DNA from 2 places in the Fictibacillus marinisediminis genome. Region 1 is predicted to be linked to the other one. Evidence: riboswitches for the same ligand, from Rfam matches in the RefSeq annotation. Region 1 holds a riboswitch; the other holds the start of a gene.
What was found. Region 1 has a riboswitch for ZMP and ZTP ahead of LCY76_RS12725 (phosphoglycerate dehydrogenase). Riboswitches for the same ligand answer to the same signal wherever they lie in the genome.

Region 1 (15,767 bases):
TATGTGATCCTGATGACCTATGAATGGGGATACAGCGGAGGCCCTCCACTCCCGGTCAGCCCGATCAACGAAGTGAAAAAGGTGCTGGATTATGCAGTAACAGCGATACCAAGAAGCAAGATTTTGATGGGGATCAACCTGTACGGATACGATTGGACACTTCCCTACGTCCAAGGCGGGCCGCAGGCTGAAGCCCTCAGCCCGGCTCAGGCGCTGCAGCTCGCAGGAAAAAGGAAAACCGCTGTTCAATACGCAGAAGGCGTTCAGGCTCCATATTATGAATACTGGGATAAAGAGAAGAAGCAGCATAAAGTCTGGTTTGAGGATTTCCGCAGCATGAAAGCAAAGTTTGATCTGATTGATGAATATCGGCTGGGAGGAGCAAGTTTCTGGAACCTTGCTTTTAATTATCCGGGATTATGGAACTACCTTCAGGACCGCTATACGATCCGGTTTCAATAATAAAACAGGCCATCGCCGCATAACGGCGATGGCCTGTTTTATTTTACTTTATTGATTTAAGTCTGGAAGGGAAGGGAAACCGCCTTGTTCTTGTTGCTGTTTCTTTTCTTGTTTTCGTTGTTGCTGATCCTGCTGTCCTTGTCCTGGCGGATTCTGAGGCTCCGTTCCGCCTCCTTGCTGGCCTCCGCCCTGATCAGGCTGGCCGTTGTTTCCCTGTCCAGGATTGGTGTTGTCTCCAGGATTTGTTCCTGGCTTGCTGCCTTCCTGCCCTTGTCCAGGGTTGTTCCCTTGTCCAGGGTTATTCCCATGATCAGGCGTTTGTCCTTCGGCAGGCGGCTGCTGTTCACCTGGTACGGTTACGGATGTTTGAGCAGGGTCGCTCTCTTTCCCTGTATCGGTTTCAACCGCTGTGACCTGGAAGGTATACGTCTTGCCAGGTTCTGCGTTTGGCACGGTGAATTTCTTGTCGCTGATGGTCTGTTCAGCAGCAGCTGCGCCGTCAACGTTCGCCGCTACCTTATAGACCGTTTTGCCCTTGCCGCCTTTGTAAGTCCATTTCACATCAATGGACTTGCTCTTATCATCGTACTTGGCGGTCAGGCCTTCAATCGAAGCTGGTTTCTCATACTTGTTAGAAACTTCGCTTGGTTCCGTTCCGCGAACAAACAATTCGGTCGTTTTCTGATCATCAGGTGTAAATTCGCTTGCTTTTTTATGTGTTCCTTTTTCAAGTGTTACATCTACAACAGAGTTCGGTTTCTGGAAGTCTGTGTTGCTGTGATTTAAGCGGCTCATCACTTCTTTAAAGATTAACTTGGAATAGTTTTTTTGATTCGTGTCGAGATAGTGAACGCCGTCTTCATCTTTGTATTTGTTGTATCCGGTCCAAACAGCAGCGGAATAGGAGCTTGTATATCCTGCCATCCACGCATCGTTCGTTGCACTCTTAGGGATGCCATACTGGTCTCGGATTTCCTTCGGAAGGTTGGTCGTTCCCGTTTTACCGGCGATATTAAGGCCTGGGACGTTCGCCATAATTCCTGTACCGCTTCTCATGACGCCTTTCAGCATATCGGTGATCATATAAGCAGTATAATCCTTCATCGCAGCGACTGGTTTAGTTTCTGGTTTTACAACCTGTCCGTTCGGGAACTCAATCTTCCTTATTGTTGTCGGTTCGGTATAGACGCCTTCATTTCCGAAAGCGGCATAGGCACCCGCAAGGTTAAGTGGGGTGATCCCTTTTTGGAATCCGCCGATCGCATAAGCTGGAGGTGCAGAGTCAATCTTGATACCAAGCTTATTGGCGAAATCGACTGCTTTGCTCTCGCCGACTTCAAGGAATGTTCGGACGGCAGGTGTATTCTCCGATTTTTCTAGAGCCTTACGCATCGTTACCTCTCCAAATTGTTCATTATTGAAGTTATTGATGGTCGCTCCATTGATTGTAATCGGTGTATCTTTCAGAATGTGCCCGGTATCCCACTTCATGCTGTCGATCGCAGGGCCGTAGTCAAGGATCGGTTTGATCGTAGATCCCGGCTGCCTTGGATTTCCAGAAGCATAGTAGGCGCTCATCAGGTTCTCATCGCGTCCGCTGCCGATCGCCCGGATTCCACCGGTCTTCGTATCAACAATCGCAATACCGGATTGAAGCTTCTTATTCTCATTACGCAGGAACGAGGCGTTCTGAAGCACATCCTCCGTTGTTTCCTGAGCTTTTGTATCCATGTTCGTGTAGATTTTCAGACCATCGGCAAAGACATCGACATCTTCCATGCCTTTAATTTTATGAAGGTCTTTGATAACTTGCTGCAGGTAAGCTTCGTGAACCCGTGTTTCCTGCAGCTTTCCTTTACGCAGGCCGTCTGTTACCGGAGTGGCTTTTGCTTTATCCGCTTCGGCCTTTGTGATGAAACCATACTTTTGCATCTGTCCTAATACAACGTTTCGGCGCTGCTCTGCTTCTTTTGGATGCGTGAGCGGGTCATAGTTGCTCGGGGCTTTTGGAAGTCCGGCGAGCAGGGCTACTTGATGAAGCTTAAGCTGATCAAGTTTGTCCGCATCAAAATAGGTTTTAGCAGCTGTTCCGATGCCATAGGCACCATGGCCGAAATAAATCTTATTCAAGTACATCTCCAGGATCTGCTCCTTAGAGTACTTCTGTTCGAGTTTGATCGCCAGGTACGCTTCCTGAATTTTACGCGTCAGCGATTTTTGATTGGTGAGGATCGTGTTTTTTACGACCTGCTGGGTGATTGTGCTTCCCCCTTCAGAACCAAAACCGCCTGTCAGGTTGGCGAGTGCTGCTCCGAAAATCCGGCGCACGTCGACACCCGGATGCTTATAGAAGCGCACATCCTCAACGGATACGAATGCATCTCTAACATTAGGCGGAATATCTGCGATTCCTGCTTTTACCCGATTCTCTTCAGAAAAGAGGGAGCTGACTTTTTTTCCGTCTTTATCGTAGATCTGGGAAGATAAAGGGGTCTTCAGTTTTTCAGGGTCGAGTTTTGGGGATTTCGCCATGATGACCCCGACAGTTGCTGTCCCAATGAGGAACATGATGATCAAGAACGAGATGATAGCTTTAAAGAGCGGGAACCTCTTTTTCTTCTTGGGCGGATTATTGCCTCCACCGGAAGCCTGTCTGCGTTCCTGCCTGCTGCGGTATTCATTAGACATGTATTTGTACCAACCTTTCACTTACTGCATTGTACATTATGATTATTCGTCAATAGCGGATTATTTATGAACTTGACTTGCCCGCTAGTGATTGAAGTACATTTTATCAATAATTTTTAAATAGTCAATTCTGGGGATAAAACCCGGGGAAACAAGGAATCCGTGCGTTTCTATTTCAGTTTTCGGTATCGATTTCCTACCGTTCTTTTGATCGTTCCAGAATGAGATCAGGTGTGAAGCGTCAAGCAGATAGACTTCGTTCAGTGTAGAGAACCGCAGGATCACGAATGCAATGCCGCCGTGCGCCGTGATTGCTTCCATGTGCTGAATCTGATGTTCATGGAAGTTGCGGAGCGGAAAGGAGGTCTTGTTTTTCGATTCCTTCGCTTCAAAATCAACATACTTCCCCCGGTATACGCCGTTGTAATCGGTCGTGGAAGCGAGTTTAAAATAAGCTTCTTTTATGACCGCAGCTGAACGTTTTGGATATTCAACATTGACAATCTGAACAGGGGTCGGTTTTTTATGGATGACGGCTCTGCCGGTTTCCAGATAATACTCATTGCTTTTATTCAAGTCTTCTTCAAGAGTCATGCCCCTGTTGCCGTAGGAAATGGTGCTTTGGGCTTTAGAAGCGCCCTGCGGCAGGGTAGACTCCTGCTTTTTTCCATTCGGATAATTGATGGGTGTCATCCTTTCACATCCTTATAATGAATACATAAGAAAAACTATGCAAGCGGCAAGTGCTGGCATAGCTTTTTAGAGATCGGCCGTATTTGTTTAATCGATCGCAAGAATGGACTGCAGTTCCTCCTGCTTGAAGCCCATCACAACTTCCTGGGAACCATCCTTTATAATCACGGTAACAGGAGTAGCACTTGCTCCATAACCGATGACTTCATTCATATATTGGGAATTCTTTCGAATATCTCTTTCCTCGAATGAAATGTTATTTGATTTTAGCCATTCTTTCTCTGCAAAGCATGGCGGGCAGGTTTCCTGTGTATAGATGATCACCTTTTGCTCCATGTTCATGCCTCCAAACCATATGTTTATCTTCTTATTTTACCGTTTTTCTATAGAGCTTACAAATATTTTAGGCAGCGCTGTAGAACGATAAGGTTAAAAGGAGGGGAAAAGTTGAGCCAGGAACAAAAATGGATAGAATCAGAGCTGATCCGAGAGATTCAGCTAAAAACAGAAAAAGGGAACCGAGATAATATTTCACGTACCGTATTTTATCAGCAGTTTTATGAAAAACACCCAGAGGTCAAATGGTCTTTTCTGGCTTCCATCGTATCAAGAAATGCTGGTTACAACATGTGTGACCTGGAGGGTGAATGGATGAGGAGATCCATTCACCCAAAATACCGCCATCTGCTTTTTTTTACGTATGAGCGGGCGAATTGGCTGATTTTTTCGGATGCCTATCCGCAGCTCCTTCTTTATGAAAAAAGCAAAGAGACCGGCCGGCCGTTGTTCTCACTGCTTCCGATGCTCAATGTTTCTAAGTTTATGCAGAGAGAGTGGCTTCGGTTTTGGTCAATGGGAGACGAAGAGAGGCTATGGACATCGTTGATCATCAATGAACAGCATCTGATCCAGCGCCCGGTCATCGATCATCCTGTTTATCGCCGGAGAGTTTTTCTTTCCATGCCCTATCGGCTCCAGAATTGGCTCCATTTCAGTACAGTTTTGTTTCCGACATTAGAGGGAGATGTGTTCGGCTTTTCTGTACACGGTTTCCGTACGATTAAAAATCGCATTCTGCTCGGAAGAAGGCTCGCATGGCTGCTGTTTCAATCTCCGTATCAGACATTGTTTTATGATTTTGCACAGATGACTCCCCATACAGGCTCACGCCGCGATTATGAGCAGTACGTCTATCCGAACCGCGAAAGGCTGCCGCAGCTGCTCCGTCTGATTTATCCGCTCGTAGATCACGGCCGGCCGTCCCTGCCGGACTGGAGTAAACGAGTAAAGAACCTGGATACCTATTATCGATCCTTTTCTATCCCTCGGCAAATCAACCTGACGGAGTGGTACCACAAAAAAGAGCTGGAGCTTCAGATCGGAATCCTATTGGAAGAACTGCTGTTTAAAGATAGGAATTTGGAATGAAAAAAGGTGATCTGGCTTCCGCTGTTAAAGCGGGCAGGATCACCTTTTTTGCTGTTTAGTAAGAATGGTTTGAAAATAGCCGAAAGCCTGAACGAGTGGTTCAGCCTTTCTTGATCCAGCTTCGGCGCCTAGAGACTCGGCTGCTTCACTTTTACATCTCAACACAAAGAGCGTGCTGATTTGTAAAAGTTCCACCAACTTTCGTCTCTGACCAGGCGCTTCAGCCTTTCTTGATCCAGCTTCAACGGCCAGACCCTCGAGTCGCTTCGCTCTTGAGCAGAAAACAAAAAGCGTTTTATGCTCAAGAACTCCAGCGCTTGTCGGGTCTGAACGGCCGTTTCAGCCTTTCGTATTATGTAGCCGGATAGTTGGGGCCTTCCAGCTTTTTGTCGCCGTGTCCTGTTTCTTTTTCCTGTTCAGGTGCGTTTGTCATTTTTTCCTGCTCCTGCTCCAGGCTGTTTTCGTGTTTTTCCATAATCGTTCACCTCCTGATTGTAGTGTTAGGCAGGAGGACCTGTTTCATACGGAGTGAACAGTGTCGAAAGGAGGATATTTTTAAGGAATATCACTTTCTTTGCCGAATCGCTTCTAGTTTTGTCACCTATGAAGGGAATCAAAAAAAGGGACGGAATTACTACCATATAAGAAAACGGGGAGGGAATTAGAAATGGAAATGGTGTTTAAAACAAAAACGGTTTCGGAAGAACTTGGTGTCAATCCCACTACCATTCAGCGCTGGGTCAAACATTTCAATCTTACTTGCCAAAAAAATGACCATGGTCATTATCTGTTCTCTGAGCAAGACATAGAAGATTTGCGTGAGATAAAAAAGCAGCTGGACGCCGGGCTTCTCATGAACGATATCCAGATCGCTGCTCAGGTAAAATCTCCAGTGGCTCCGGTGAAGGCCCAGAGGTTTGATGAACGATTCGAGAGTCTGATGGCACAGATCGAAAAGCTGGAAAAAAAGATCGAAGAAAAGGCAGACGACGTATTGTCCTATCAAGTTCTTCAGCATGCTACAGAGATGGATGACATGATGAAGCGTCTGATCAAAATTGAAGAGAAGATTGAAGATATCGAAGTGAAGCTGCTGAAGATGCCGCAGGGCACAGAAGAGACCGCTGGATATAAAAAACCCCGGAGGAATTGGCTCGTGAGTCTTTTTACCCTTTAACCTTATTGAACCACGTGCATTCTATCCTTTATTTTGGTAGGATAGAAGGGTCAGGGGTGAATTATGGATCGCTTAAATCAATTAACGAGAGAGCTTTTAGATGCCAATCGGGAAGCTTTTGATCAGTATATCGAAAATACAAAAAAAGAAGGCTATGAAGTAGACTTTTATGGAGAGGTCAAGCCGTTTACCGACCGGATCCGCGCGATGGCGGAAGAGTGGAAGAACCTTTCCTTGCCATGGGTAGCCGCTAACCAGCCAAAATATATTCACGTTAACCAGATTAATGACACGTTTGATAACTTACAGTTTATTGCGGTATTTGCATTTCAGCCGGATACGAAGGAGAAACGGTTCACCGAGATGGTCAAATCCATCGATTACGTCCTGAGTACCATGCTGGAACGGCTGCATTCGTAAAAGACGGAAAACCAAGCCGTCTTTTTTATTTTGTCTGTTTCAAAAAAAGAGAAAGAGTAGCGTACGGAGATGTATGAAGGTAAAATGAATGTATTCATCCAGTGCCATATATAATTTCACGTACCGTATTTTAAGACTATAAAACAAAGAAGGTACTTACATGATTGATCCCACGATCTATGAAAATTTAAAAATTATACTGGAAGGCATGGTCTATGACCTTGATTTTGACGGTCACTTAAAGGTTACGAACCGCCGTGATCTGGTTGATCTTGCATCTCTCAGCAGAAAATACAATTTAGAAGTATTTATAAAAGGAAAAACAGGACAGGGAGTAAAAGCAAAAATTGAGCTTGCAGCAGGTTTAGAAGACCTTGCAGATGAAATAATGGAAAGAGAGACAGAGAATACTGGATGCAGGTTTTCTGTGACCTATTATTTAACGGTGCAGGATATTGAAGCAGAGTGTTCAGAGCTCGGTGAAACCTTAAGAAGGATATGGGATCCGTACGGTGAAGTCTCTCAAAAGGTTTCATATATCTATGGATTGCCAAGAGGCAGCTACCATAATGAAATTTTAATAAACATAGACAGCAAATTGCATGAAGAAAACAGTGAACAGCTAGAGGATTACCTGGAACGCATGATGGCTTCATGTAAACAAATTTTTCATAAAGGGGAAAATAAATGAGTATGACTACACAATTAAAGGAGTTGCATCCTTTCCTGCAAGAGAATTGGGAAAATGCGGGGTTTGAAACACTGACTCCCGTACAGGAGCAGATGCTGCCGAGTATGTTAGGAAGAAAAGACTTAATCGTTGAATCTCCGACTGGAACAGGCAAGACACTGGCTTACTGTCTGCCGGTATTGCAAAACATAGACAGCAGTTCATCTTCTGTACAGGCAGTGGTCATTGCGCCAACAAAAGAACTGGTCATGCAGATTCATACCGTTTTCCAGGAATATGCTCAAGGAAGCGGAATCTCAGGAACAACACTGATCGGCGGAGTAAACGTACAGCGGCAGATCGATAAGCTAAAGAAGAAGCCACAGTATATCATCGGGACACCGGGAAGGATTCTTGAGCTTTACAAAAATAAAAAGCTCAAGCTTCATGAGGTGAAGACGATTATAGTGGATGAAGCAGATGTCGTTTATGATATGGAATTAATGGACGAGGTTCAGAATATTGTCAAAGGGACGATGAAAGACCGCCAGCTTGTTTTTGTGTCAGCGACCATTTCAAAAAAATCGGAAGAGCTCGCTAAGGAATGGATGAATGAGCCTCTTTTCATAAAGGTTGAAAGGGATTCATCTGCTGCAAAAAAAGTGCAGAATCTTTACCTGATTTCTGAAAGACGTGATAAAATAGATAATCTCAGGCGGATTATTCGACACCATTCGAACATGAAGGCTATCGTGTTTTTTGGTGATAGCATGCGTCTTGAAGAGATTGCTGCAAAAATGGCTTACCGAGGCATTACCGTAGGGGTGATCTCTGGACAAGCATCCAAACAAGAGCGGCAAAAAGTGATGAGAGAATTCCGTGCAAGTGATCATGCATTGCTTCTTTCAACAGATCTAGCTGCGCGTGGATTGGATATTAGCGGACTTACACACGTTATACATTTTGACCTAGCAGATTCAGAAAAACAATACATTCACCGGTCAGGAAGAACAGGCAGGATGGGCCAAGAGGGAACCATCATTTCTCTAGTGACCGAAAGAGAAGAGAACGTGCTCGTAAAATGGGCGAAGAAGATGGACACCGACCCTCAAAAAATGGTCTTTAAAAGAGATCATCTTGTCCCGCAGTCGCATAGTACACAGCAAAAAACGGACAAAAAAAGGCCGCCCAAAAAGTCAGCGCCCCAGCGAACTCAAAATTTTACAAAAAAGAAGGGGAAATAATTGCTGGAGAATGAAAAACTAATTTATAAAATCAATAAAATGGTGGAACGTTTTAACTTATCAGTTGATGTTCAGATCGAGGCCAAATGTCCGCTCGACCGAAACATTGGCGGGAAATATAATGCCGGAGACCATTCGATAACATTGTATCTGGAAGAAATTCAATCTCAGTGCCAGTGGATGTTTCCTGAACAGGATGTCATGCTGGAGTATGCCTTGGTCATCTTTGCTCATGAAGCGGGCCATTCCACAGATCCCTATTTGCAAAAGCTAGTGGAACTGTACGATGATACAGAAGATGAACTGAAAAAAAGAAAGATTGAACTGTTAGTTGAAGTTCAGGCCTGGAAGATTGCAAAGGCCCTCGTCAGGGATGTGCCTGATGGATTCTTCAACAAAATAAAAAGGATTTCTTTGGAACATCATTATGAAGCGGTTTCTGTTCGCATGGATGATGCGGGTGTCGCCTAAAGCTCATATATAAAAGGTCCAGTGCTGATCAAACAGTACTGGACTTTTTTTGTGAGAATCTAACGTTTTTTATCGAATAAACATTTGGACCCAGGCACCATTGTAGTACCCGACGCCAATCTGGCTATACTTGCTGCTTAAAATGTTTTCACGGTGACCTGTACTGTTCATCCAGTCCTGCATCACTTGCTGGGGGGAACGTTGCCCTTCAGCGATGTTCTCACCGGCGGCTGTATAAGAGATGCCGAATGTTTTCATCATGTCAAAAGGCGAGCCGTAAGTTGGTGAGGTGTGGGAGAAATAATTCCGTTCCACCATATCTTTTGCTTTGATCTGGGCGACATTGCTTAGTTTCTGGCTGAGAGTAAGCGGAGAGAGCCCTTGTTTGTTCCGTTCCTGGTTAACGAGGCTGGCCACTTCTTTGGCGTTAGCGCTTACATTAACCTGCTGGCTTGGAGCCGATTGGCTGAAAGTCTGACTTTCTGTTTTGTTGCTTGCTGGAAGCTCAATCGTTTGCCCGGGATATAGCAAGCTGGGATTCTTGATTTGCGGATTTTCCAGAATCAAAGCTTGGATGCTTTGTCCATATTTTTTTGAGATGGTATAAAGGGTGTCTCCGAAGCGGACGGTATATAATGCTAAATGATCAGGAATATAAATGACTTGTCCAGGATAGATCATCGTTTGGTGCAATAGATTCATATTCATTATAGTTTTAACGCTTGTCTGATGGGCTTGAGCAATTTTATAGATGGAGTCTCCCGGCTTTGCAGTATATGGACTTGCTGCAAAAGTGGCAGTCGTCATACTCAGAAAAGCGGTAAGACTTAATGCGGCCGTTTTAAAAAACATAGTTCCTCCTTATTAAATGATTCTCACAATTCAAATATTCACACATCCAGTAAATGAAAACAACTGGGAATCAAAGGGAAATCGTTTTCATAATAGAATCTGCCTTTTTGCAGTAAAATTTGTTATGATAGTTGAGTTGAAACTAAGCTAATGGAGTGAAAATTAATGAGTTACCAAGTGCTGCTGTTTTATAAATACATCACGATTCAAGATCCAGAGCAATTTGCTGCTGAGCATCTTGAATTCTGTAAATCGATAGGATTAATGGGAAGGATCATTGTCGCGCATGAAGGGATCAACGGAACGGTATCTGGAACGACCGATCAAACGGACTTATATATAGAGCATATGAAAAATGACAGCCGGTTTCGCGATATCGTATTTAAGATCGAGCCGTCTGAAACCCACGCATTTAAAAAGATGAAAGTTAAATTGAAAAGAGAGATTGTAAACCTAAACTTGGATGACGATGTTAACCCGAATGAGCTGACAGGCAATCATCTTGCGCCAAAAGATTTTTATGCAGCAATGCAGCAGGAGGATGTGGTTATACTCGATGCCAGAAACACCTATGAATATGACCTTGGCCATTTTAAAGACGCCATCCGGCCTGATGTTGAAACGTTCAGAGATTTGCCAGACTGGATCAGGCAAAATTTCAGCCAGTACAAAGACAAGAAAGTGCTGACGTACTGTACCGGAGGCATACGGTGTGAAAAGTTTTCGGGCTTCTTATTAAAAGAAGGGTTTCAGGATGTCTCCCAATTAGAGGGCGGAATCATTTCCTATGGCTATGATGAAGAAGTGAAGGGAGACCTTTGGGACGGAAAATGCTATGTCTTTGATGAGCGCATCGCAGTACCGGTCAACAGAGCAGGTACAGAAAAGGTAGTAGGCACATGCTATCATTGCGGCAAGCCTGAGGAACGCTATTTGAAGTGCGGCAATCCGGAATGCAACAAACACCTGCTCATGTGTGAAGAATGTGAGCACGAGCATAAGCGGGCATGCAGCACTCATTGCCGAGACCATAAGGACAACCGCTATGTAAAAGAAAACCGTTCGATTGAAGCCTAAATGAGTACCGGGTACCCTTTGATTTAGAGAGGGTACTTTTTTTATACTGGAAGGCGTTTGCAATAGGTGTATAATATAGGCAGAGACATCAAGAAAGGTGTGTATTCAATGATTGATGTAGAATTCCCGGAAAATAAGCTTGAACTTCTGCCAGCTGTCTTCATCTTCATCATTTTTGTGATTCTGGCGTGGATGACGGTTAAATTTCTTAAACAGTTACATACAAAGGAACTGAAGAAAGCTGAAGCAGCAGAAGTCAGAATGAAAGAATTTGAACTTCAAAATAAGCATTAGTACGCATTAAAAACAGGCAGCCGGTCAGGCTGCCTGTTTGCGTGTTTACATGTTTTATTCAGATGCCATTTTCACAAGTTTTTTAGAAAGGCTTAGGAGTATAAGACCAAGGAAGATGGTAACTCCGCCGATGATCATGAATACTTCAAAGTATCCTAATGATTCAGTAGTAGAAGCCAATTGTCCGGCAAGGATGTTGGCAAAACCAGATCCGGCAAGCCAGACACCCATCATAAGGGAAGCCAATTTAACTGGAGCGAGTTTACTGGTCATGGACAAACCAACCGGCTGTAAGCAAAGCTCACCGATCGTATGGAGGAAATAAGTCAGTACCATGAAGATCATGTTTGCTTTAACTGCTGAAGAATCGCCGGTTCCTGTTTGAATAAGAGCAGGAACAAGAACAGCAAAACCAGCACCAAGCAGCATCATACCAATTGCCATTTTCGTAGGAGTTGGCAGGTCTCCACGTTTTGATTTTGATAATTTAACCCATAAGATAGAGATGATTGGAGCAAAGATTACGATAAACAATGGGTTAAGTGACTGGAACCAAGAAGTTGGGACCGTCCATCCAAATACTGTACGGTCAATGAACTTGTCCGTATAAAGGGTTAACGAGCTTCCTGCTTGTTCAAAACCTGCCATGAAGAAGATAACAAAGAACGTCAGAATCACGATAACTTTCACTCTGTTTTTCTCCACTTTAGTAAGAGGTTTCTTTTTCACATTATCGCTGACAGTATTTTGAGCAACTCCAACCGGCTTTTTGCCGATGTCGCCTAAGAATTTGTTTCCAAGAAAGTTGAACAGGAGCTGGCCGATAATCATTCCGATGGCCGCCGCCAAGAATCCAAATTTAAATCCGAAATGCTCTACACCATTAACTGTTGTTTTAAAGAAGTCTTCAGCAAGGAATCCTACAATGAGTGGAGAGAAAAATGCACCAATGTTGATTCCCATATAGAAAATAGTGAACGCAGCATCTTTACGGGCATCATTTTTAGAGTATAGATCACCAACAAGCGTAGAAATGTTTGGTTTAAAGAAGCCGTTTCCGATGATCAACAATGCCAGTCCAGCGAAGAATGCAGGTTTACTCTGATTGGCAAACAATACCAGGTTACCAATCGCCATTGTGACACCGCCTATGGTAATCGCAAGTCTTTTGCCGAGGAATCGGTCTGTTAAATATCCGCCTATCATTGGTGTGAAGTATACAGCACCGGTGAAGAAGCCATAAATACTCATGGCCACGCTATCACTTATACCTAGACCACCGCTGATCAGCGATTTAGTCAAGTAAAGGACAAGAATGGCTCTCATGCCATAATAGCTGAACCTCTCCCACATTTCAGTGAAGAAGAGCAAGTATAATCCAGGTGGATGTTTCTTTTTTGTTTGGAGCTGAATGTCCTGCTCCACTTTTACAGTTGCTTCCATCATGATGCCTCCAATTTGTTTAATCTATAAATATTTTAATTTACTAAATATTTAGTAGTCAATAACAATTAAATGGAAAAGCTATTATAATTCAATTGTGAAAATAATGAATATTTTCACAAAAAAGCGCTTTCCTTGATATTACTGAGGATTACGGCCTATGAAAAAATGACCAAGTGTGAAAAAGAAGGAGAAATTTTTTATGAAAATTGTCGTGATAGCTGATACCCATATGCCCAAAAAGTCCAAAAAGCTGCCTGAAAGGCTCCTGTGTGACCTGGAAACTGCCGACCTCATTATCCATGCTGGCGACTGGCAGACGTTAGATTTATACAATGAGCTGCAATCCTATGCACCTGTCAAAGGAGTGACAGGAAATGTGGATGGACTGGAAATGAAAGAACTTCTAAGTGAGAAACTCATCCTTGAAATCAATGGATACAAAATAGGCATTGTTCATGGACATGGAAAGAAACAGACGACTGAGAAAAGAGCGATCACTGCTTTTCAGGATGAAAAAGTGGACTGCATCATTTTTGGCCACTCTCATATTCCTAAGAACTATATGTTTAATGAGATTCTTATGTTCAACCCAGGTTCACCAACTGATAAACGTAGAGAAAAATATTTTTCTCACGGCATCCTTTCAATTGATCAGGAACTAAAAGCTAAGCATATCTTTTATAAAGATAAAATTTAACATTGTTAACTAATAAGCAGTTTACTCCTATTCTCGCCGAAATTCAAACAATGGGATTGAACGCCTAGAACTAAAAACGTAAAACGTTAAAATAGTTCATATAAAAAAAGCCAACATTAAATGTTGGCACTTTTTCCGTTCAAGAGGGTTATATTTTCACCATAAGAGAATACATGAAGAGAAATCGAGAGTCTCTAAATAAAATGTTTGAATTTTTAATATACAGGTGTTGATAGCTGACTGAAAGTTTGTTAGTATAAAACAAATTAAAAGGCTATGTGTAACTGGCGAAACGCGGATAACCGCGAGGGAGCACATAGTGTCGCAGCCGTTCGCCTGGGCAGAGGTAAGGAGATTTTTTCCCTTACCTCTTTTCTGTTTATTTGAGGAAGTATAGGGTGATTCGTAAGTTTCCTGCTTTACTTTTGGTAATGGATTAAAGAGAAAACCATCATAAAAAAGAGGAGAGAACAAAATGACGACAATCACGTTAGAAAAAGGAAAAACCATCAAAACCTTAAATAACATAGCGGAAAGCGGTCTGAAGGTATTCAGCAAAGGCAACTATGTTATAGACAACGACAGTGAAAATCCTGAAGCGATCGTTGTTCGCAGCTTTAACATGCACTCTTTAACATTTGGAGATGAACTCAAAGCGATTGCGCGGGCCGGGGCGGGAGTTAATAATATTCCGGTTGAACTATGTACTGAGCAAGGAATTGTTGTTTTTAACACTCCTGGAGCTAATGCGAACGCAGTAAAAGAAATGGTACTGACATCATTAATGGCTTCATCCAGGAACCTTTTTGCCGGTGTGGAATGGACAAAGTCTTTAGAAGGCGAAGGTAAACAAATTCCAAAACTTGTAGAAGCAGGAAAAAAACAATTTCTTGGAAAAGAAATTAAGGGAAAAACGTTGGGTGTAATAGGTTTAGGTGCAATCGGTGCACTTGTAGCGAATGATGCGCTTGATTTAGACATGGATGTAATTGGGTTTGATCCGTTCATCTCTGTGGATACAGCCTGGAACCTGTCCCGCAATGTAAAGCGTGCGATGACGCTTGAACAGTTATTTGCCGAATCAGATTATCTTACAGTACATGTTCCTTTAACGCCTGATACAAAAGAGATGTTTAATCAGAAAGCGTTCAATGTTATGAAACCGGGAGTCCATATATTAAATTTCTCTCGCGGAGAGCTTGTGAACGAAAAGGATATGGAAATCGCACTCGAAAATGGAACCGTCGGCCAATATATTACTGACTTTCCGAATGAAAATGTGCTGAAAATGAAAAATACTGTTCCGGTCCCGCACCTTGGAGCTTCCACGAAAGAATCAGAGGAAAATTGTGCCATTATGGCGACCCGACAGGTGAAGGAATTTTTAGAAACCGGAAACATCAGAAACTCCGTAAACTTTCCAAATGCCTCCCTTCCTTATACAGGAAAGCTGCGAGTGGCAGCTTTCCACGAAAACGTACCGAATATGGTGGGCCAGATCACACTGGCAGTATCAAGCTATAATTTGAACATCGCTGACATGGTGAACAGAAGCCGAGGAGGATACGCCTATACGATGATTGACATTGACAATAAGGTAAGCGGCGAGGTAATCCCTGGTTTAGAAAATAAGATCAAACAAATTGACGGCATCATTACAACCCGTTTGATCTAATAACAAATAGAATTGTAAAGAAAGCCTCAATTCCTTTAAGGAATTGAGGCTTTCTTTATATGGGTTCGCTATGAGCTTTATGAGAAGCCAATAAATAACGGTGTGTAAAAAATTCAAGGATTCCCAGAAAGACACTTGTTAACAGAGCGCCAAACCAAGTAACAGAAGCTTCCCATTGAAAGTTTGAGGCATAATAGAAAATGATACCGGATACCGCCACATCAATGAATACACTGATCCAAAGAGCCCCTTTGCGAAGGACAAAGTATTCGACTGCGACTCCAAGAATTGCAAGCGTCATTCCCACCACAATGATTTGCCAATAACTCTCGAAATGTACACCTGGAAAGAAAAAAGCAGCGACGAATAAAACAATGGGAATCGCAATAAGTTTTATGATCAAACTAGTCATATTTAACCTCCTGTCTGCTGATATTGTAACCACGATCTTTTGTCTCAATTCAGCAAAAAAT
Region 2 (15,767 bases), 840 kb from region 1:
CAGCTTCCAACGGGACTCTCCTCCTGCAGCTGACAGATGCATCCAAGGAGGCTATTGAAACAATAAAAACGGGTTCTACCGTTTCCATATCTTTTCAAGCAGAAGATCATCACTACACAGCCGAGACCATTAAATTGATTAAGGCTCCAAGAGCTCAGCCATCTAAGCCAAAGCCTCGGCCTGAGCAAACCGTTCTTCCGAAAACAAAAACACTTATTGTGAACGTTGAAGGAGAACAAGATAAACGAACTGCCAAATTGGCTGAAAGTGACCAAGGATATTACTTCTACAAATTTGATCATTTTGATTTTACAGCAGAGGAGCCGGGCCGGGACCTATTATACTCTCAGATGGATGAAGAATATTTTGTAAGGATCGAGCCTCTTGACGATGCTGCCAGTTTAGCAGACATTAAATCATTGGGAATTAAAGAGTTAGAAGAGATAGGAAAACCAGATGAGGTTAAGGGATCTGACGTAGATAGCGGAGCGTTCGGCGGGGCGAAACTCGTATTAAAGGCAGCTTCCGATGAACTCATCAAGTATATCATCGTTCAGGAAACAGACGGACATCTAGTGAAATACACCGTTCACTTGCCTGTCCGTGAACCAATTGAAGGAATCGAGCCGTCATTCTGGTCAATGCTTGGTTCTCTGGCGTTTAAAAAGTAAGATAGAGGAAGAAAGAAAGGGCATGAATCATGCTCTTTTTTTATTTTTAAATCTCTGTTACCTTTTTTCACAAATCTGCCGGTTCTTATCATCACCGGCTATCACCCCTTTTTATTGGAGAAAAAAAACTTGAGGGTCTATTTTAAGCATCAGTATGCGTTGTCAAATAAGATTGAAAATCGACAATATGCTTTAACTAAGCCATTTTAAAAAAAGTACAAGTTTGTTGAAAAGGTGTCCAATGTTTTGTTTTAAGCATATAGTGTTTATTAATATTAAAAAAGTTTCCTTGAGGAAAAAGGAGGAAAAGCATGAACTGGAGCAGCCGGATGTCCTTGAAGAAGGTTGAACATTATACCCGTTTTTTACACCGATTAGGTGTATTTAATGAGGTGGAAAAGAAAGAAATTCTGGATAAAATCCATCAATATAAACAGAAAAAGACGGTTTAATTCGTCTTCCTTAGACAGACACAAACGGAGGGCTGTCGGAATAGTTTGTTAGAAACGGTAGAGAGGGGAAATCCCGTATGCGTCAATGGATGTTTCATTTCTTTCTGGCTCTTCTGGCGATCACCTGTTTTGCTGTCTATTATTTTGTTAAGCATGCCAGCTCTTATTTCTACATTATTTCTATAGCCAGCAGCATTCTTTTGACATTGCTGAGTTATAGGCAAGCAAATGAAAATTCTGACTGAAGATGCATATTTTGTCAAAAAATTGAAGGGAAATAGGGAATTCTGAAGAATTATCTATATATTACCGGAGAGGGGGCAATACATGAATGATAGAACATTTGATCATTAACTTATTGGTCATCCTCGTTCCGATACTTTGCCTGCAATTTGTTTTATTCGAGAAAAACACCACAGTAAACCGGACTAGAGCATCGTTTCTGTTCCAAGTTATTAATGCAGGTGTTGTTCTCGTCTGTATGACATTCCCTGTTTCTTTTTCGGAAGGTGTTTTTTTCGATCTTCGTTACGTCCCGCTGTTCATCAGCTTTCTATATGGAGGAATCATACCAGGATGCCTGACAGCTGTTCTTTTGATAGGGTATCGGTTGTTCCTGGGAGGCGAGGGAATGATCATTGCAGTCCTCTTCACCCTGGCAGCCGGGCTAATAACGAGCAGTCAGTATCAAACGTATCATCTGCTTCCGATCAAGAAAAAATTAAAGAAAATTACAGGCATGACATTGGGAATTACACTTTCCAAACTGCTTTTTCTCATGCTTTACTTGGCATTATTCCATTCGTTCAGCTGGGATATGGAGAAGACTGTGATTTATGCATTATATCCTTTATTTCAAACAGCGGCACTTATTGTTGTCATTTCCTTGATTGAAAATATCCGTTATGCACTAAATTTTCGGCTGCAGCAATCTGAAATGCTTCATTCTGTAGGGCAGCTCGCAGCCTCTGTAACCCATGAAGTCCGTAATCCGATGGCTGTTGCGCGCGGGTTTATGCAGATTTTCCAAAAAGAAAAATACATACCTGAAGATAAAAAGATTTTCTTAACGATGATGATTGAAGAAATTGACAGGGCACAAATGATCATCTCTGATTATTTGTCTCTCGTTAAGACCAACTCTTCAAGGATTGAACGGTTGAATGTTTCCGAATTAATATCCTCGTTAAGAAGTGTCATGTTTCCATATGCTCTGTTAAAGGGTGTAGATCTTGTTCAAAAACCTGGGGATGTTATTCATGTGGTGGGAGATCCCGTAAAAATAAAACAAATTTTGATGAACATTATTAAAAATGGGATTGAAGCAACTCCGGAAGGTGGAACGGTAATGCTATCCGCTTTTATAGAGGACAAAGAAGTGATTATCAATATATCAGATACAGGGATTGGCATGGGAAGGGAACAGTTGAAGATGCTTGGGAATCCATTCTTTTCTACCAAAACAAGCGGGACAGGGTTAGGATTGATGGCAAGTTACCGAATGGCAGCTGAAATGAACGGAAGAATTGAAGCTGCCAGCGAAATCGGTAAAGGGACTCATTTTAAAATTGTTTTTCCAAAATAAAAAGGACTGGCTGACAAGCCAGTCCTTCAATTTAAGCTGATTATCTTTTTACAACGTTGGCAGCCTGTGGTCCGCGTGCACCATCAACGATTTCAAATTCAACTTCCTGGCCTTCATCTAATGATTTGAAGCCATCGGATTGAATTGCTGAGAAATGGACAAATACGTCGTCTCCGCCTTCAACTTCGATAAAACCAAAACCTTTTTCTGCGTTAAACCATTTTACTTTACCTGTTTGCATTACTATGCCTCCTAAAACTTTGCACGGTGTGCCTTTATTACCATAGAACCTTTCAAACATTTACTAACAGCACAAAAATATGTAATCAAAGTCTAAATGGTTGGAATTACTATATCATAGAAAAATATCATAGGCAAGTTGTTTTGTCAGAAAAATTAAAAAACCTTTACTCCTCTGAAGGATGATGATCTTCTGATGGACGGGAAAGAGGGTGAGAAGGTTGTACGGCTACTTTTCCTGTAGCTTTTACGATTTCGTTCAATATGTTTATTCTTGATTGATCATTAAAATTTTGTGCTTTTACGTAAGCATAGCCATTTTCATTGGAAACATATCTCGGGGGAAGCTGATTCAGTGTAATGGCATAAACATCGGTCTTGCATAGATCACATTTACATGGGAGTTCGAGCTGCTTCCAATAATAATTTAACGCTTCTTCAACAAGAATTTCCATCGCGTTTCTGACTTTCATGGCTTTATTTACCCCTTTAATAAGATAGAACTAGAATAGCTTATTTTTACTACATCTGTAAATTAATTAGTTAAAGGATGATTCCTTATACCTAAATTTACAAATAATATATGATTTTCTGAAAATTAGATTGAAATCATATATGATTTTCGATTATCATAAATTTATGGAAAATAACAACAAAATCAGCAAACAGCAGTATGCCTATAAGGTCATTAAGTCACGTATTCTGGATGGGCGTTATCCGCCGGGTTACAGGATTGTGATCGACCAGCTGGCAAGAGAACTGCAGACAAGTGCCATTCCAGTTCGTGAAGCCATTCGTAATCTGGAGGCTGACGGGCTCATTCATTTTAAACCCTACAGCGGCGCTGTTGTCACCCCTTTCAATGAAAAAGAGTACCTGGAAACGCTGTCTGTCCTGGCTGTTTTAGAAGGCCATGCTACTGCAATTTCAGCACAGCATTTCCCCCGCCACAAGATTACCGACCTCATTGCGATCAACAACCGGATGAAAGAGTCATTGGATGAATTTGATTTTCTCATGTTCGGAAACTGCAACCGGGAATTCCACAGCTTAACCTACCAATACTGTGACAACCACTTCTTAGTCGAAAACATCAAATCCACCTGGAACAGGCTCGACCGTGTAAGAAAGATGGGGGCGGCCACCAAGCCCTCTAGAGCAAAAAAATCCATAGAAGAGCATGAAAAGATTATTGAGATGCTTTATAACCTTCATTCTTTCTCAGAAATCGAAGCCTATGTCCGGACCCACAAATTAAACACCGTCCAGTCATTTTTGGAAGAAAAAAAGAATCAGGAAGAATTACGGAATTATCCATAAGGAGGAGAAGAACAGAAAGGTTGGCACTAAGCACTGCTGGTGTTCCGTCTTCAGTGTCTATGAGCACTTAACCGGACACTACAGCACTACTTACAAAGGAGAGATGATAATTTTGAAAACTGGTCAATTTGATGAGATAAAAAGCAGGTTGAAGGGGTCTGTTGCTCCAATTATTACGCCTTTTCAAGAGGATGACAGCCTTGATTTGGAAACTCTTCGTGATTTGATCAACTGGCATATTGAAAGCGGGAGCCATGGCATTTCGGTTACTGGCACAACAGGTGAACCGAGCTCATTGACGCTGCAGGAAAGAGAGCAAGTGATGGAAACGGCGATCCAGTCTGTTGCCGGGAGGGTGCCAGTCGTTCCGGGAACAGGGTCAACCAATCATCAGGAAACACTGCATCTGACCAAGAGAGCCCAGGAAATGGGAGCAGATGCCGCGATGGTTATTGTTCCTTATTATAACAAGCCCTCACAGCATGCCTTATATAATCATTTTAAAGCTGTTGCACAATCTGTTGATATCCCATTGATTGTTTACAACATTCCAGGAAGAACAGGTGTGAATCTGGAAGTTAATACACTCGCCAGGCTGAAAGAGGACTGCCCGAACATCATCGGGGTGAAAGAGTCGAACAAGGACTTTGAACATGTGAACCGTGTTCTTCTGAATTGCGGAAGAGACTTCCTGCTGTTCTCCGGGATTGAGCTGCTCTGCTATCCAATGCTTGCGATCGGCGGAAAAGGCTACATCAGCGCAACAGCAAATGTTCTGCCAGGGAAAGTTGCAGAAGTGTATAATGCCTGGGAAGCTGGCAACATTGAAGAAGCCATGCAGCTTCATTATGAAATGATGCCGCTGAATGATGTGCTGTTCAGGGATACCAATCCGGCACCATTAAAGGCGGCATTGGGAATGATGGGTAAAATTAAGCCAAGGCTGAGACTTCCGATGGATCTGCCGTCTGACAGCATTCAAGAAGAAATTCGTACGGTGTTAAACAGTTATGGTCTATTGAATAAAGTTGGGAGTGAGATGCAATGAAACACGCACGTATCATATTCGAGGGCAGAGAGCGGACTGCCACGGTGAAAGATGACCAGCTATTGCTTAGCTGCGGTAGGACCATCTCCCTGGATGAAGCAGAGGCTTGGCTTCCTCCGCTCAAGCCGAAAAAGATGATAGGCTTGGCATTAAACTATGCTGATCATGCGGAAGAACTCGGCTTGGATAAACCCGCTGAACCTGTTCTCTTTATTAAACCGAACAGTTCGCTTGTCGGACATAAAGCACCGGTATATTATCCGGATGGCGCTACCTATATGCATTATGAAAATGAACTGGCTGTGGTCATCGGCAGGGAAGGCAGAAATATTAAAGCAAAGGACGCGATGGAATTTGTAAGCGGTTACACAATTGCGAACGATGTAACGGTTCGGGATTTCGTAAACAACATGTACCGTCCGCCAGTCCGGGCAAAAGGACATGACACCTTCGGACCGCTTGGGCCCTATTTTGTCGATGCGGCGGATATCCCCGATCCTAACAATCTCGAACTAAGAACCTATGTAAACGGTGAACTGAGACAGCAGGGCAACACAAAGAATTTGATCTACACCATATCTGAGCTGATCGAGTTCATTTCTTCCTTTATGACCCTTGAAGTGAATGACATCATCTGGACAGGGACTCCAAAGGGGATTTCTCACATTCATCCAGGTGATACAGTAAGGCTTGAAATCGATTATATCGGAAGTTTGGAAAATAAAATTCTTGATGGCCGCACGACTGGTACCGCGGCAGGAGGGATGAAGCATGAGCAGCAGCTATGAAAAAACCGTCCTTCATTATATAAATGGTGAGTTTGTACCTTCAGCATCAGGAGAAACGTTTACAAATATCAATCCTTTTACAAATGAGGCGATTAATCCCGTAGCAGAAGGAACAAAAACAGAAATCGACTCGGCCGTTAAATCGGCGAAAGAGGCCTTCAAAACAGGAACCTGGGGAAAAATGAAGCTCAGTGATAGGCTGAAACACATTCATAGGATCGCGGACCTCATCGACCGGGATATTGAGCAGGTGGCACATCTGGAGTCCCTGGATACCGGCCTTCCGATCTCACAGACGAAGAAAATGGTTGCAAGAGCTGCGGACAACTTCCGTTTTTATGCCGAGATGGTAAAGAACAGAATGGTCGGTGAAGCCTATCATGTGGACGATGAATTTATCAATTACACCATCCAGAAACCTGTAGGTGTAGCAGGCTTAATCACTCCTTGGAACGCACCGTTCATGCTTGAAACATGGAAAGTTGCCCCGGCTCTTGCTACGGGGAACACGGTTGTACTCAAGCCCGCTGAATGGTCGCCGCTGACGGCCAACAAGCTTGGAGAGATTATTCATGAGGCAGGCCTTCCGGAAGGTGTGTTTAATATTGTTCATGGGTTTGGCGAGACTGCCGGTGCAGCATTGGTCGCACATCCGGATGTACAGCTGATTTCGTTTACCGGTGAGACGAAGACAGGTTCGGAAATTATGCGGAATGGAGCAGATTCTCTTAAACGCTTCTCCATGGAGCTTGGGGGCAAATCACCAATCATTGTGTTTGACGACTGTGATGTTGAACGTGCCCTTGATGCGTGTGTATGGGGGATCTTCTCTTTCAATGGTGAGAGGTGCACGGCGAACTCCAGACTGTTTGTTCAGGAATCTATAAGTGAAACCTTTATCAGCGCTTTAAAGAAAAGAGTTCTCAACATTATTGTTGGCGATCCTTCCCATCCAGATACCGAAGTAGGCCCTCTTATTCATAAGGATCATTACGAAAATGTAAAACGCTATCTGAAAATTGCTGAGGATGAAGGCAGTGAGGTATATGCTGCTGAAGTGCCAAAGCATCTTTCCAAAGGCAACTTTATTCCGCCGACCCTCCTGTTGAATGTGAAGAATGACATGAGGGTGGCACAGGAAGAAATATTCGGCCCGGTCTTAACGGTGATGACCTTTCAGACAGAAGAAGAAGTGGTCGAGATGGCCAATGATGTGAAATATGGTCTTGCAGGCTATGTCTGGACGAACGATATGAAAAAAGGTCATCGTGTAGCGGGTGCCGTTGACGCTGGAATGCTGTGGGTGAACTCACAGAATGTTCGTGATTTGCGAATACCATTTGGAGGTTCTAAATCATCCGGCATTGGAAGAGAAGGCGGGCATTATGCTTTTGAATTTTACACAGAAATGAAAGTCGTTCATGTGGCCGTCGGTGATCACCATATTCAGCAATTCGGAAAAAAGAACATAGCTGCTTCAGCGAATACCAACGCCTGAGGCCAGAACGCTGGCAAGCTACTAATATCCGGGAGGGAATGACATTGCCTGCACGCACGGGAGAACAATATATCAACGGTTTAAAAACGGCAAATAACAACGTTTGGATTCATGGAAAACGAGTAACAGATGTAACAGAACATCCTGCCTTACGGAACGTGGTACGTTCGATTGCCAATCTATTCGATCTCCAGCATGAAAAAGCGGATAAAATGCTCTACACCTCAGATACAACAGGAGATAAAGTCGGTTTATCTTTTATCGCGCCTAAAACCAAGGACGATTTAATCGCGCGCCGTGAAATGTTTACAGAATGGGCGCGGTACACGGGCGGAATGATGGGGCGCACACCAGATTACTTGAATACGAGTGTCATGGCGTTTGGTACAGCAGACTCGTTTTTTGCTCAGGGAGACCCGATGTTTGCGGAGAACGCCAGAAACTATTATCACTATTGCCGTGAAAACGATATTAGCCTCACACATACGCTCATCCATCCGCAGACAAACCGTTCGAAAAAACAATCAGAACAAAAGGATCCTTTTCTGTCTGCAAGAATCGTAGAAAAGAACAAAGAGGGAATCGTGATAAAAGGGGCGCGTCTGTTAGCCACGCTGGGTGGTGTGACGGACGAGATCGTCGTGTTCCCTTCTACCCTGAACAAAGCCGCATCTGAGGATGATCCATACGCAATGGCTTTCGCGATTCCCAACAACACAGAAGGCTTGAAGTTCCTGTGCCGTGAATCATTTGACCAAGGAAGAAACCAGTGGGATCACCCATTGAGTTCAAGATTTGAAGAGAGCGATGCGATCGTTGTGTTTGATAACGTGCTTGTTCCGTGGGACCGTGTGTTTGTCGGGGGAAGCTCTGACATCTGTAATCGTACGTACGTGGAAACAAATGCGATCGTGCATATGGCCCATCAGGTAGTAGCTAAAAATACGGTAAAAACGGAATTCGTTCTGGGCATCATCTTAAGCATTATGGATGCGATCGGCATCGATGTGTTTCCGCACGTAAAAGAAAAAGCGTCAGAGGTCATGCTCATTCTTGAAACGATGAAATCTCATCTGTTCCGTGCTGAACAAAATGCATCCCTTGATGCCTATGGAAACATGACCCCGGATTTTGCTCCGCTCAATGCAGCTCGAAACTGGTTCCCTAAAATGTATCAGCGGATGGTGGAAATCGTACGAATCTTAGGGGCATCCGGCTTAATGGGGATACCGACAGAGTCTGATTTTGAAGCGGAAGACATCGGGGAACTCGTACACCGCTACACACAGGGAGCGAACATCAATGGCTATGAAAGGGTACAGCTTTTCAGGCTTGCATGGGATGTTTGCATGAGCTCCTTTGGCGGCAGGCAGGCGCTTTACGAATATTATTTTTTTGGCGATCCTGCACGCATGTCCAACATTTATTATGATGGCTTCAACAAGGAACCGTACAAACAAATGGTCCAGGAATTCTTGAGCCGAGTGAAAACCGCCGACCACAACTATGCTCGTATTTAAGGAGGTGCTTTATGGACTTTAATATCATTCGAGTGGCCCGGATAGTCATGAACGTGACCGACTTGAACGCTTCCCGAGATTTCTATGTCAATGCGTTAGGCTTTATTGAGACGGAAAGCGACGGGCAGCACATTTATTTAAGGGGCCTGGAAGAACACTGTCATCATTGCCTCGTACTGAAGAAAGCGGATCAGCCAGGTGTCCATTCCATCGGGTATAAAGTTTGGCATCAAGAAGATCTTGAGAAGATTGAGAGACTTTTCAAAGAAAGAAATCTTTTTACGCAGTGGGAGGAGGCGGGTAAGCAAAGAGCGCTGGGCCGTGTTCTTAAGGCAACAGATCCTTCTGGTATGCCGCTTGAATTCTTTTCAAAAATGGAAACGGTGGAACGCTGCCTGCAAAAGTACGATCTATACAAGGGAGCACGTATCCAGAGGATTGACCATGTTAACTGTATGGTACCTGATGTGGAGAAGGCTGTCGCTTTTTATACTGATGAACTTGGCTTCCGCTGTTCAGAGTATACGGCTACAGAGGACGACAGAACATGGGCTGCCTGGCTCCATCGCAAACCGTCTGTCCACGATATCGCCTTTATGAATGGAGAAGGGCCCCGTCTGCATCATGTCGGTTTCTGGCTTTCTGATCCCATGAGCCTTATTCATTCCTGTGATGTGCTGGCAAGCATGGGATATGCCGACTGTATCGAAAGGGGACCTGGCCGCCATGGCTTATCGAACGCCTTTTTCCTCTATATTCGGGATCCAGATGGAAACCGGCTGGAACTATATAATGGAGACTATTTAACGTGCGACCCTGATTTTGAGCCGGTTAAATGGGATATTAATGACCCCCGGCGCCAGACGTTCTGGGGGCATAAGGCACCTGACAGCTGGTTTGAAGAAGCAACGGAATTTATTCAGCAGGAGAGCGGATTGCCTGTCGGACAGTCTAAAGCCGTTCTTGCTCAGCAAAAACCCGATTTTGTGACATGATTCAGCGTGAAAATAGAGAAGAGCTGTCATAAGAGTAGTTATCTTATGACAGTTTTTTTGAAATTTCTTGCTGCATCCGTTACTAACCAAACCTGTTTATGAGAAGATAGAATGGTACATAAAAATTCTCGGATGAAGAAGGGAGCACTTTCAAATGGCCAAACCGGAAATACCTGCTCAGCTTTCCACAGAACTTTTTGAATATCTGCAGGGGGAGAAACTTGTGCTGCTCGGTACGGTTGATGCAGAAACGAAGGCCCCAGGAATTTCTGCCATATCATGGGTAAAAAGCTGTGACGAAAAAAGAATCAGGTTTACAGTAACGAACAACTCGAGAATTGTGGCTAACATTAAGAAGAATCCACAGGTTGTCTTAACCGTTGTCGGACTGGAGAGCGTGTATTCCATCAATGGGAAAGCTGCTGTTCTAGAGGAAAAAATGGAAGGTGTGCCACTAAAGCTTGCCAAGATTGAAGTGGTGATCGATCATGTCTTTGAAAGTATGTTCTGGGGAGCAAAGATTGTTCAGGAACCGGAGTATGAAAAGACCACGAACGCGGAAAAGGCAAAAGAACTCGATCTGCAGGTATACGAAGCACTAATGAAATAAGATAGCGAAAAAACGATCCGTTCGTTCTGAAGTGACCCCAAAAAGCTGTCTAACTTTTTGGGGTCACTTCAGAATGGATGGTTTTTTTGTTGCGTGCTTACTAGGACTAATTTAGTGAATATGGTAAACTAGGTGAAAAGTCTGTCTAATTTTGGCGATAATTTAGATGGTCATAATGAGATTAAATAAAGGCCGAAATGGAAACGATGATAGCTATATAGAAGGGAGACCGGGCTATGAATTGGAGTGAGTGGAAAACTTATCTTTCGCAGGAAAACATACTGCACTTTTTAGAGCAATACCGGGACTTAGGCTTCTTGCCCGGCGTGCTTCTCCCGCTGCTTGAGTCCATTATTCCCGTATTGCCGCTGTTCATTATCGTAGCTGGAAACGCTGCGGCTTACGGATTCTGGCTGGGAGCCCTCTTTTCCTGGCTGGGCGCAGTAATCGGTTCGATGATTGTGTTCTTTTTGGTACGGAAATTGGGCCAGCAAAGATTTCTTCATTTTATTACAAAGCATCATAAGATTGAAAAGCTGCTGGGATGGATGGAACGCCGTGGTTTCGGCACACTCTTCCTCATCTACTGTTTTCCATTTACGCCTTCTGCTTTGATCAATGTCATTGCCGGTTTGTCCCGGATCAACCAAAAGACATTCGTTTTATCCGTAGCTCTTGGGAAGCTCGTAATGATCGCCATCATCTCCTTCATCGGCTATGATTTTTTGGATGTGATAAAAAATCCATTGAAACTAGGGCTCGCGGTATTTGGCATCTTAGTCCTCTGGCTTGGCGGAAAAGTTGTCGAATCGAGAATGAAACAAAGCCATCAGGCGTAAATCAAACATTGATTTGCGCCTTGCGCTGTTTTTAGCAAGTTTGCTGGGAACAAATAGATAAACAAAGAATATAGTAAGTTTACACCTTACTTATTTGCAGGATGGGAAAGGATACGCATGATTACTTATAAGTCAAAAAGAGATATTGAACAAATGCACAAAGCCGGACAGCTGCTGGCGAATTGCCACAAAGAGATCAAGAAAATCATCAAGCCGGGTATTTCAACACTTGAAATTGATGCTTTTGTGGAGAGGTTTCTTAAAGAACACGGAGCAACTCCTGAACAAAAAGGTTATCAGGGATATCCTTTTGCCACTTGTGCTTCGGTGAACGATGTCATCTGCCACGGCTTTCCGAACAAGAAGAAACTGAAATCAGGAGACATCGTGACGATTGACATGGTCGTGAAATTAAACGGCTGGCTTGCTGATTCCGCATGGTCGTATACAGTAGGGGAAGTATCTGAAAAAGCTCGCCATCTGATGGAGGCCACCGAAAAATCACTTTATCTCGGCATTGAAAAAGCTGTGATTGGCAATCGGATCGGAGACATCTCTCATGCCATCCAGCAGTATGCAGAAGGAGAAGGGCTTTCAGTCGTCCGGGAGTTTATCGGACATGGGATCGGACGGGTGATGCATGAGGATCCTCAAGTGCCGCACGCCGGTACAAAAGGAACAGGCCCGCTCTTAAAAGAAGGAATGGTCCTTACGATTGAGCCGATGCTGAACACAGGCAAACGCTATGTGAAAATAGATAATGACGGATGGACCGCCCGTACGTTTGATGGCTCGCTATCCACTCAATATGAGCATACGATTGCCATAACAAAAGAAGGTCCGCTCGTTCTGACGGCTCAATAATATGAAATGTAAATAAAAAGAAAAAAACACGAGGAACCGGCTGGAAAAGCACCGGTTCCTCGTGTTTTTTTATCTTATAACTTCAGTAAGTGCATATGTCCACCTGAGACGGGAGATTTCATATTGTTGTATGCCTGAAAAGCATACACTCAGCTATTGCTTTGTTTAAGATGAAAATACCCGCGAAAATAGAGCATTTACCCGCCGAAACGAAGAAAATACCCGCCAAAACACCATTATGGTAAACTAGGTGGCTCTTAGCGGTCCACAAAAAAACTGATCCACGAAAATTCACGGATCAGTTTTTTCTATATTACTTATTCTCGAGTTTTTTCTCAGCTGCATCCACTGTATGTTTCAGCAGCATCGCGATAGTGACTGGACCGACACCGCCTGGAACAGGGGTGATGGCTCCGGCATTTTTCTCGCATTCTTCGTAATCAGCATCGCCAATGTTGCCCGGATTATAGCCGGCGTCCATGACAACGGCCCCTTGCTTGATCCAATCTCCTTGGATGAACTTAGGCTTTCCAACGGCCGCTACAACAATATCGGCCTGTTTTACGATCTCATTCAAATTTTGAGTGTAGGAATGGCAGGTGGTTACGGTAGCGTTTCGGTTAAGGAGCAGCATGGAAACCGGTTTGCCCAATATAGGGCTCCTGCCGACAACGACAGCGTGCTTACCTTCAATCGAAATGTCATAGAAATCCATAATGGCCATAATGGCTGCAGGCGTACAGGATGGATAGCTGCCAAATCCGAACGAAGTCTGTCCAAATCCCCAGCTCGTTACACCATCCACATCCTTTTCAATGTCGATCGCTTCAAACGCGGCTCTTTCATCAATATGGGAAGGTACAGGATGCTGAAGAAGGATGCCATGCACGTTCTCATCCTGATTCAATTCATGGATAGTGTTTAATAGATCTTCCGTGGTAATCTCTGCTGAAAGATGAATCCTTTTTGATAGGATTCCTAGCTTTTCACAAGCGTTGCCTTTCATTTTTACGTATGTAGCAGAAGAAGGGTCTTCTCCTACTAAAACAGTCGCCAGACAGGGTATGGTGCCTTGGGTGGTTAATGACGAAACTCTTTCTTTTAGCTGCTCTTTAATTTCTGCTGCGACACGGGTGCCATCGAGTATTAGCTTGTTTTCCATCCAATTACCTCCTGAGAATAGAAAAAAGGCAAGGAATATACACAGTGATTCCTTACCTTTGCCCAGACGAACGGCTTTTTAGGTTAAAAATTGCAGCTTCCTTGTGGTCAATTCCACACGTTCTCGTCAGTTGCTGCCCTCTTATTTCTTATGTTGCTTTGATTATACATCAAGTTTTCCCACAGATTCAATACATCAGAACACGTTTTTTGAAAATCAATGTTGCATTCGCAGTTTCTTGGAGATTCTTATATAATAAGAACGATATCAAGGGGGTGACATTCGTGTTCAAGGAAATGACGGGAAATCAGATCCTGCTTTTTGTTATAAAAAGTTTAAAAGAACTTCGAAAGAAAGAGTTCCAGGAATTAATGGACGAACTGCACCCATACGACATCGCGGAAGTCTATAAGACACTGCCGGAGAAACACCGGCATAAATTTCTTACGTTCCTGACAACAAGGCAGCTTGCTTCTCTCATTCAGGAACTGGACAGCCATTTTCAAATCGAGATTCTTCATAAATTAGGAATCGAACGATCATCCCATATCATGAATGAAATGGAAAACGATGACCTGGCGGACTTGCTAAGTAATTTCTCATTTGAAGAGATTCAGGATTTTCTAGCATCCATGAAGGCGGATGAATCCCGTACGGTCCAATCACTCATGCAATATCCTGCCGACACCGCCGGCGGGATTATGACCAATCGGTTCGTCTGGATCCCGCAGATGTTTACAGTTCGCGATGCGGTCGATAAACTGAAGACGTTCGCCGGATTTGCTGAAAATATTTATTATCTGTATGTCATTAATGAAGAAAAGCAGCTTGCCGGCGTCGTTTCCTATCGTGATCTGCTGCTGGGAGACCTCAACGACCGGATTGAAGACATCATGTTTACCCGGGTCATCTCTGTTGCTGCTGACATGGACCAGGAGGAAGTGGCTCGCACGATTGAAAAATACGATTTCATTGCTGTTCCGGTAGTGGACGATAATGATGTTTTGCTTGGAATCGTAACGGTAGACGATGTGCTTGATGTTTTGATCGAAGAAGCGAATGAGGACATTGAAAAGCTATCAGCTTCGGGAAAATCCATTGATTTTAACACCAGTGCCTTCGTTGCTTCTTACCGCCGGCTTCCGTGGCTGATCTTGCTCCTGTTCATCGGCATTATCTCCGGAAGTATTATTTCTGCTTTTGAGGATACGCTGTCAAAGGTCGTATCGCTCGCATTCTTCATGCCGATGATCGCTGGAATGACCGGAAATACGGGTACACAATCACTCGCTGTAGTGGTCCGTGGGCTTGTTTCCAATGACATCGATAAAAAGGTCGTCTGGCGCCTCATCTTCCGTGAATTTGGAGTCGGGCTGATCATTGGCACTACCTGCGGAATTCTTATCGCACTCGTTGCTTTTTTCTGGCAGGGAAATGCCATTTTGGGATTGGTCGTTGGAAGCTCACTGTTTTTGACTCTTATTATTGGAACCCTTGCAGGAACGCTGATTCCACTTCTTTTATATCGTTTTAACGTCGACCCAGCCGTCGCTTCAGGGCCGCTGATTACAACACTCAACGATATTTTTTCATTGCTTGTCTATTTTGGGACTGCGTCGATCTTTATTTCTCATCTAATATGAAACAAAACCCGCCGGCTGATCGGCGGGTTTTTACTCTGCTTTATCTGGTTTCAACGAGCCGGTCCACTTCTTCTTTCCAATCTACAATCTTGTTGGAGAACTCACTGAACGGAACATCAAAAGGATAAGACTTATTCAGAAGGAGTTGTTCTTCTTATAAAAGTTTATAAGAAATTGCCCTGATATTGGTAATGAAACATCTTTTTTACTATGTGAAAGGATTAATAATGGAAGTGTCGTATACGTGTCAATGTAGGAAGGAGAGATTAGATGAATCATGTCATAGTGTACTGCCACCCGGCTAAAGAAAGTTTCAACATGGCTTTGGTGGAGACATATACAGAGGAATTAAAGAAGAGCGGGCACACAGTGGCTGTCAGAAATCTGTATTCTTCTGGATTTCAGCCGGTTCTGACACAAGAGGAATATGAACAGTCCCTGGCTTTTATGTACAGCACTGATATTAAAAAAGAACAGGAGTTGCTTACCTGGTGTGACTGCCTTACGCTCATCTATCCGGTCTGGTGGGGAG

Region 2: linked by a shared signal. The riboswitch ahead of LCY76_RS08605 (bifunctional 5,10-methylenetetrahydrofolate dehydrogenase/5,10-methenyltetrahydrofolate cyclohydrolase) and the one ahead of LCY76_RS12725 (phosphoglycerate dehydrogenase) in region 1 are both predicted to bind ZMP and ZTP.

The regions. Positions count from the first base shown of each region.
Region 1 covers NZ_JAIWJX010000002.1:2,401,345-2,417,111, reverse strand. Annotated here, with positions in the region: gene LCY76_RS12800 (glycosyl hydrolase family 18 protein) at 1-462, shown strand, start outside; gene LCY76_RS12795 (PBP1A family penicillin-binding protein) at 511-3,150, opposite strand; gene recU (Holliday junction resolvase RecU) at 3,235-3,843, opposite strand; gene LCY76_RS12785 (glutaredoxin family protein) at 3,931-4,179, opposite strand; gene LCY76_RS12780 (DUF2515 family protein) at 4,291-5,271, shown strand; gene LCY76_RS23865 (hypothetical protein) at 5,624-5,746, opposite strand; gene LCY76_RS12775 (MerR family transcriptional regulator) at 5,939-6,448, shown strand; gene LCY76_RS12770 (YppE family protein) at 6,512-6,868, shown strand; gene LCY76_RS12765 (hypothetical protein) at 7,029-7,559, shown strand; gene LCY76_RS12760 (DEAD/DEAH box helicase) at 7,562-8,782, shown strand; gene LCY76_RS12755 (hypothetical protein) at 8,783-9,253, shown strand; gene LCY76_RS12750 (LysM peptidoglycan-binding domain-containing protein) at 9,323-10,105, opposite strand; gene trhO (oxygen-dependent tRNA uridine(34) hydroxylase TrhO) at 10,271-11,182, shown strand; gene LCY76_RS12740 (hypothetical protein) at 11,291-11,476, shown strand; gene LCY76_RS12735 (peptide MFS transporter) at 11,531-12,919, opposite strand; gene LCY76_RS12730 (metallophosphoesterase family protein) at 13,122-13,619, shown strand; ZMP/ZTP riboswitch at 13,890-13,968, shown strand; gene LCY76_RS12725 (phosphoglycerate dehydrogenase) at 14,095-15,294, shown strand; gene LCY76_RS12720 (DUF2512 family protein) at 15,350-15,706, opposite strand.
Region 2 covers NZ_JAIWJX010000002.1:1,559,247-1,575,013, forward strand. Annotated here, with positions in the region: gene LCY76_RS08530 (hypothetical protein) at 1-671, shown strand, start outside; gene LCY76_RS08535 (hypothetical protein) at 983-1,123, shown strand; gene LCY76_RS08540 (hypothetical protein) at 1,201-1,368, shown strand; gene LCY76_RS08545 (ATP-binding protein) at 1,455-2,708, shown strand; gene cspD (cold-shock protein CspD) at 2,749-2,949, opposite strand; gene LCY76_RS08555 (late competence development ComFB family protein) at 3,116-3,421, opposite strand; gene LCY76_RS08560 (GntR family transcriptional regulator) at 3,564-4,268, shown strand; gene hpaI (2,4-dihydroxyhept-2-ene-1,7-dioic acid aldolase) at 4,381-5,316, shown strand; gene LCY76_RS08570 (fumarylacetoacetate hydrolase family protein) at 5,313-6,104, shown strand; gene hpaE (5-carboxymethyl-2-hydroxymuconate semialdehyde dehydrogenase) at 6,088-7,602, shown strand; gene hpaB (4-hydroxyphenylacetate 3-monooxygenase, oxygenase component) at 7,647-9,122, shown strand; gene hpaD (3,4-dihydroxyphenylacetate 2,3-dioxygenase) at 9,134-10,117, shown strand; gene LCY76_RS08590 (pyridoxamine 5'-phosphate oxidase family protein) at 10,272-10,727, shown strand; gene LCY76_RS08595 (TVP38/TMEM64 family protein) at 10,964-11,566, shown strand; gene map (type I methionyl aminopeptidase) at 11,684-12,430, shown strand; gene LCY76_RS08605 (bifunctional 5,10-methylenetetrahydrofolate dehydrogenase/5,10-methenyltetrahydrofolate cyclohydrolase) at 12,744-13,592, opposite strand; ZMP/ZTP riboswitch at 13,646-13,736, opposite strand; gene mgtE (magnesium transporter) at 13,877-15,235, shown strand; gene LCY76_RS08615 (NAD(P)H-dependent oxidoreductase) at 15,506-15,767, shown strand, end outside.